Linked DNA regions of Dongshaea marina. The protein of the gene in region 1 interacts with the protein of each later gene in a pairwise test. Links are inferred from orthologs where the notes say so. Each region holds a gene or a part of one and is shown on either strand. Other genes may lie near its edges.

Region 1 (3,570 bases):
CGCCTGCTCGCTAGTCGCCGCAGCAGCAGCCGGTGCAGCTTCTGCTGCCGGAGCTTCGGCAGCGGGAGCGTCTGCCGCCCCAGCAGTGTCGAATCTCATGATGAGGGTGCCGGTAGTTACGCTGTCACCGACCGCAATCTCAATACTGGCAACCTTGCCCGCCTCCGGAGATGGAACCTCCATAGAGGCCTTATCGCCCTCGACGGTCAGCAATGGCTGATCGGCTTCAACCATATCGCCAACTGCTACAGAGATCTCCACGACTTCAACCGCATCGGATCCAATATCCGGTAGTAAAATTTCTTTAGACATCAGTTAAACCCCTTATGCGTTACGTGGAGTAGTTTTATCTGCATCGATACCAAACTTCTTGATGGCATCGGCTACAACTTTCTTATCAACAGTTCCCTGCTCGGCCAGGGTATTCAGGGTCGCTACCACCACGTGAGCCGCATCGACTTCGAAGTGACGGCGCAGGTTCTCACGGCTATCTGAGCGCCCGAAGCCATCGGTACCCAGCACTGTATAGGCGCTTGATGGTACAAAGGCACGCACCTGGTCTGCATAAGACTTCATATAATCCGTAGAAGCTATGGTTGGCAGGTCGCCCAGTACCGAGCTGATATAGGCCTGCTGCTGCTCGGCTTCAGGGTGCAGGCGGTTATAGCGCTCCACATCCTGACCATCACGCGCCAGCTCATTAAACGAAGTCACCGCGAATACGTCAGAACCGATACCATAGTCCGCACTCAGGATCTGCGCGGCTTCACGCACGCCGGGCAGAATCGAGCCGGAGCCCATCAGCTGTACTTTGGCCTTATCACCCGCCACTGTTTCCAGCTTATAGATACCCTTACGAATGCCCTCTTCCACGCCCTCTGGCATCGCAGGCATGTGGTAGTTTTCGTTGAGAGTCGTCAGGTAGTAGTAAACATTCTCCGGGTTCTCACCGTACATGCGGCGCAAGCCGTCCTGAACGATAACAGCAACCTCGTAGGCATAGGTCGCATCATAGGCGATACAGTTCGGGATGGTACCCGCCTGGATATGGCTGTGGCCATCCTGGTGCTGCAGACCTTCACCATTGAGGGTGGTGCGTCCGGAGGTACCGCCGATCATGAAGCCTTTTGCCTGCATATCACCTGCAGCCCACATCATGTCGCCAATCCGCTGGAAGCCGAACATGGAGTAGTAAACAAAGAAGGGGATCATCGGACAGTCATGGACGCTGTAAGAGGTCGCCGCTGCCAGCCAGGAAGAAACCGCACCCATTTCGGTCAGGCCATCCTGCAGTACCTGTCCCTTGATATCCTCTTTATAGTAAGCAACCTGCTCGCGGTCGGTTGGAGTATATTGCTGACCATTCGGGTTATAGATACCGATCTGGCGGAACAGACCCTCCATACCAAAGGTACGCGCCTCATCAGACAGGATTGGTACGATACGCTTGCCGATCGACTTATCCTTAAGCATCACATTCAGAGCACGCACCATCGCCATGGTAGTAGAGATCTCGCGCTTTTGCTCACCCAGCAGCGGGGCAAAGGCCTCCAGCTCGGGCACCTGAAGCTCAACAGAGCTCTGCTGACGACGCTGGGGCAGATAACCACCCAGAGACTTACGGCGCTCCTGCAGGTATTTATACTCTTCACTACCCTCTTTGATCTCGATATAGGAGGGGTTTTCCAGCTCGGCATCCGAGATATCAATCTTGAAACGATCGCGCAGCTTGCGCATGGTCTCGGTATCCATCTTCTTCACGTTGTGAGCCGTATTTTGTGACTCACTGCCGGCACCCAGCCCATAGCCCTTGATGGTCTTAGCCAGAATAAGCTTAGGCTTGCCGTTGTCATCCTGCACCGCAGAGAAGGCGCTGAACAGCTTCTGTGGATCGTGACCACCACGGTTAAGCTCGAAGATCTCTTCGTCGGTCATATCCTTAACCAGGGCTGCCGTCTCAGGGTAGCGGTTAAAGAAGTGCTCGCGAACATAGGCGCCATCTTTGGATTTGAGGGTCTGATAGTCACCATCCACGGTCTCGTTCATCAGCTGAATCAGCTTGCCCGAGCTATCTTTTTGCAGCAACTCATCCCATTTACGACCCCAGACCACCTTGAATACATCCCAGCCGGCGCCCTTAAACTGACCTTCCAGCTCCTGGATCACCTTGCCGTTACCCACGACAGGTCCATCCAGGCGTTGCAGGTTACAGCTAACCACGAAGACCAGGTTATCCAGGTTTTCACGGGTCGCGATCGCGATTGCACCCTTGGATTCAGGCTCATCCATCTCACCATCACCCAGGAAGGCATAGACCTTACGCCCGCTGCAATCTTTCAGGCCGCGGTTGGTCAGGTACTTCATGAAGCGCGCCTGATAGATAGCTGCGATAGGACCAAGTCCCATGGAAACTGTCGGGAACTCCCAGAAATCCGGCATCAGGTGTGGATGCGGATAAGAAGACAGACCATTGCCGTCGATCTCCTGGCGGAAGTTATCCAGCTGAGAGCGGCTCAGGCGTCCCTCGGCAAATGCACGGGCGTACATACCCGGTGAGCTGTGTCCCTGGATAAACAGCAGGTCGGCACCGTTCGGCGCATCCGGTCCGCGGAAGAAGTGGTTAAAGCCCACATCATAGATGGTTGCGGCACCGGCGAAAGAGGAGATATGCCCGCCCAGCGAGTAAGGCTTCTTGTTGGCCTTCTGCACCATCATGGCCGCGTTCCAACGGATGATCGCCCGGATACGGCGTTCCAGATCCCAATTCCCTGGGTAGTTTTCGTCCTTCGACAGGGTGTTGATGTAATCGGTCAAAAAGCCCTGAGACATCTTGATTCCGGCATTACGCGCTGCGAAGTCGGAAAGCTGCTGCAAAATGAATTGCGCACGTTCTGGCCCCTCTTCACGCAGAATTGCATCGAGGGAGTCTAACCATTCTTTAGTTTCGACTGGGTCCAGATCTTTGCTTAGGAAATCAGTCATAGCTGGGTCCTACTGTTATTAAACACCAAGGTGACGAACGTAAATCAAGCGTTATCAGCGTCCGATCCGCCCCGAAGCTCGGTTCGCCTCTGGGAGCGCTGGGCTCGCTGCTCTTCGAACTGAAGTTCGCGAAGAGACTCCTTGATAAATGCAAGGTAATCATCACAGATCTGCCGTGCCTGCTGAGGGGTGCCACTCAAGATGGCTTCAATCAGCTTGGCGCGTTGAATGCGGACCTCGGCGATGATCCCCGCCCGCCGGTTGAGGATCTCAATATTGCTCAGAATATTGCTGTGCAGAAGAGGTCGGATCGCAGAGATCAGATGGAGCAGTACCAGGTTATGAGAGGCTTCGGCGATCGCAACATAGAGCTCAGTGGCTCCATGGGCCTCGGCCTCCACATCCTTCTCATCGAGGGCCTGGGTTATCCGTTTTTGGATACGGCGAATCCGCTCGACATCGGTATTCGTTGCCCGGGAAGCGGCATAAAAAGCTGCAATCCCCTCCAGGGCGTGGCGAAACTCCAACAGATCGGTCTGTGAATCCGGGTGTGTTGCTAACAACTCAAACAGGGGATCGGCAAAGCCC
Region 2 (3,247 bases), 1.8 Mb from region 1 along the record:
CCGAAGGTTGCCGATGCCATGGAGAGCTCCAGGGTATGCAAACCAAAATCATGGGCAAAGGTCTGTGACCAGGCGGCTCCGGTTCCATGTCCGCCGGAGAGGGTGATGGAGCCACCAATCAATCCGAGCAGAGGGTTAAGTCCCAGCACTGAGCTAAGCCCTACACCCACCGCATCCTGGATCATGATGAACAGGGTCGCCACGATCAGGAACAGGAAGACCCGCGAGCCCCCCTTGGCTAATAGTTTAAAGCTCGCGGCCATGCCGACGGTTGCAAAAAACATCTTCATCAGGGTGTCCTGGAGAGGGAGCTCGAAGGCGACCTGGATCCCCTGGTGATGGAGTCCGGTGATGATCAGGGCGACCACCAATCCGCCGACGATCGGCTCCGGAATATTATATTTTTTTAGGATCCCAATTTTCGCCGTGAGAAAGTAGCCGATAAAGAGCACGACGATAGCGATCAACATAGAGTCGAGGGCATCAAACTTAAGTATTGGATTCATGCAGATGTCCGTTTTAGTTTAGTGTTTACAGCTGCGAATTAGGCATATTAGCGTACTTTCTCCAGAACTCTTGCATCAGGTTGTCTGTTTGTCTAAATATCGAGCAGTAGTGGGGTTGTTCACAGGGGCGATCTGGGGGCAAGTTGAAAATATGCAAACGAAACAAAAGAGTTTGGATGGTTGTGACGGTAAAATGTGCGAAGAGGCAGCCTTAAGCCATCGCACAGAGAAAACTGCCGCAGGGAGCCGATAAATGGGTTGACTCTATCCCTGCGCTGCTTTAGCTTCTGCTGCAGTTTTATGACGCTGAGCGTGCGGAGGTTATTGTGTCCTGGTTATCCAAGCAGTCTGGCTCTGATGAGTATTCTCAGAACCTATCCAATTTTGATAATAAGCCTGCAGAGGTGGCCTGGATCGATGAGTCTCGTTGCATTGGTTGTATCAAGTGTATCCAGGCATGCCCGGTCGGGGCGATCGTTGGAGCCCGAAAGCTGCTGCATACCGTGGTCGCTGATGAGTGCATCGGTTGCCGCTTGTGTACCGATCCCTGTCCGACGGATTGTATCGAGATGCACCCCCTTGCCGAAGGCGAATGGGTGGAGATGCAGCGGGAGGCGGACAGCATCCGACGGCTGCACAATACAGCGGAGCGAAAGCAGCTGCATCTGGTTAAAACCGGCCGAGCCCGTCCCGTAGTCGAAGCTGAAACTTCCGAGCAGAAGACGCAGGCGCAACCCCAGGATCGCAAACAACAGGTTAGCGATGCGATCGCACGGATGCGGGCCCGAAAGATGGCGCAACAGCAGTCTAAACCGGGAGGGCCCAGGGATGAATAAGCAAAAGCGGGTCGAGATCCTCAAAAGGCTAAGAGATGATAATCCCAGTCCACAGACCGAGCTGAATTACAGCTCTCCCTTTGAATTGTTGATTGCGGTGATCCTTTCGGCTCAGGCGACGGATGTCGGGGTCAATAAGGCAACGGACCGACTGTTTCCGGTTGCAAATACTCCGGAGCAGATGTTCGCGCTGGGTGAAGAGGGACTCAAGGAGTACATTAAGACCATTGGCCTGTTTAACTCTAAAGCGAAAAACGTGATCAAGGCGTGTCAGATGCTTATTGAGAAGCATCAGGGGCAGGTTCCGGAGGATCGAAAAGCATTAGAGGCGCTCCCCGGGGTGGGTCGCAAGACCGCCAATGTGGTACTTAATACCGCCTTTGGCTGGCCAACCATAGCGGTCGATACCCACATCTTCAGAGTGAGCAACAGAACCGGCTTTGCCCCGGGAAAAAATGTGGATGAGGTGGAGCAGCGCTTGCTGAAGTTTGTGCCTGCCGAGTTTAAGGTGGATGTGCATCACTGGTTGATCCTGCATGGTCGCTATACCTGCCAGGCCCGCAAGCCCCGTTGTGGCTCCTGCCTGATTGAAGATCTCTGTGAATTTAAGCAAAAAGTTGATCTCTGATTGCTCGTAGTAACCGCTTTTCAAGTTCAGAGATCAGTTTGGTGCTGAGCCCTATACTATGGCTTCGTATCAGCCTGATGGAGAGAAGGATGAACAAACTGCGCTGGGCACTGCTCATTAGTTTTTTTGGGATCGCCTGTTTTCAGGCTCAGGCCGAAATCTACAACAAAGTATATCACTGTGTGAGTGGAGGTTGCTCCCTCGAGTGTCTCAATAAGCACGGGAACTTTGAGATCATGGGGCGAGGTGCCAGCAAAATCCTTGTGAGCTACTATCCCAGTGGCCTGAGTGAGTATACTTTAAAACGTGGCCCAGCCGGCGATGAGGTGGTTACTATAGGGAAAGAGCAGAACCGCTGTAAGATTATTGGCCTGAGATAGCCTTTTTGCTGCCTGATATAGTTTCGAATCATTGAGGCCTTTGTCCCAAAATTTGATGGTCGGTTGTCAGGGGGGCATTTAGGATCAGGCAGCCAATAGCTCCCTGGTTTGTACCACAGGTGTCGCTGAAGTCTGGATTCGACCATCACCGGCACGCTGTACATCCGAACCTCTCCCTAAATTATTTGCCTTCTCTGCGCCATGCTTCGCGTGGGGCTTTCACAGAGAACTTCCCCTTCAATCTCTATGGAGCCGGCTATCACCCCAGCTTGCCCATCCCAGCTCGGTATCCATACCTCGCGTTCAATGACTCAGTGAGCCATTTCACCCCTGCGGCAGAAGGTTGGTGAACTTGAAATCAGTACACCTTTGTATGAGCAACGGATCTGAGACATGACTGACCATCGCAGGTTTAACAGATTTGTCATGGATTAGAGGTAGGGCTTACAGCGTGTCACAAAAATCATCCGCAACCCAAATCAGAAAAATGTTTAATAAACAATCAGTTCTGACCGTGAGTAAAGTAAATGCTCAATACTCAAGTCATTCCTGCGACTCATCTTGTTATTCCTTTACCTCTCAGACAATCTGAGTACGATGTCTTCCTCTACAGCAACAGGTAGGATCCCTGCTAAATGGGATTGTTTCAGTGGCTCTTGAGCTCGTAATGAAATACGGAAAACTAAGGTGGTTAACGGTAGTGAAAAGTCGCTCTGGTTGTGTCGGTGACAAGGGGCAGTGGAGCTGTCTCAAAACGCTGTTCGTTATCTTCTTTAATTTCCCTAACTTGGAAAACCGGCTCCCGGCTGATTCAGAACTATCGCAACCATCACAGTGGATCATGGCACAAGTGGTAGAAATCGTAGTTGAGCGGGTTGGTTTCATATGGAGATACAC

The links.
Region 2: the proteins of aceE (region 1) and nth interact in binary tests that used the Escherichia coli proteins (3 or more experiments, as listed by UniProt). The link is inferred for Dongshaea marina from one-to-one orthologs.

What each region holds. Positions count from the first base shown.
Region 1 is NZ_CP028897.1:447,562-451,131, reverse strand. The notes cover bases 125-3,373. They hold aceE (pyruvate dehydrogenase (acetyl-transferring), homodimeric type), read right to left. Parts: upstream 2,983-3,373; coding sequence 325-2,982; downstream 125-324. Other genes in these bases: DB847_RS02330 (GntR family transcriptional regulator), read right to left, coding at 3,027-3,373; aceF (pyruvate dehydrogenase complex dihydrolipoyllysine-residue acetyltransferase), read right to left, coding at 125-312. Outside these bases: more of aceF, read right to left, coding at 1-124; more of DB847_RS02330, read right to left, coding at 3,374-3,570. UniProt on the Escherichia coli protein: Component of the pyruvate dehydrogenase (PDH) complex, that catalyzes the overall conversion of pyruvate to acetyl-CoA and CO(2).
Region 2 is NZ_CP028897.1:2,209,634-2,212,880, forward strand. What follows is about bases 227-3,152. They hold nth (endonuclease III), read left to right. Parts: upstream 227-1,334; coding sequence 1,335-1,970; downstream 1,971-3,152. Other genes in these bases: gltS (sodium/glutamate symporter), read right to left, coding at 227-506; DB847_RS10605 (hypothetical protein), read left to right, coding at 2,060-2,350. In the rest of the region: more of gltS, read right to left, coding at 1-226. UniProt on the Escherichia coli protein: DNA repair enzyme that has both DNA N-glycosylase activity and AP-lyase activity. The DNA N-glycosylase activity releases various damaged pyrimidines from DNA by cleaving the N-glycosidic bond, leaving an AP (apurinic/apyrimidinic) site.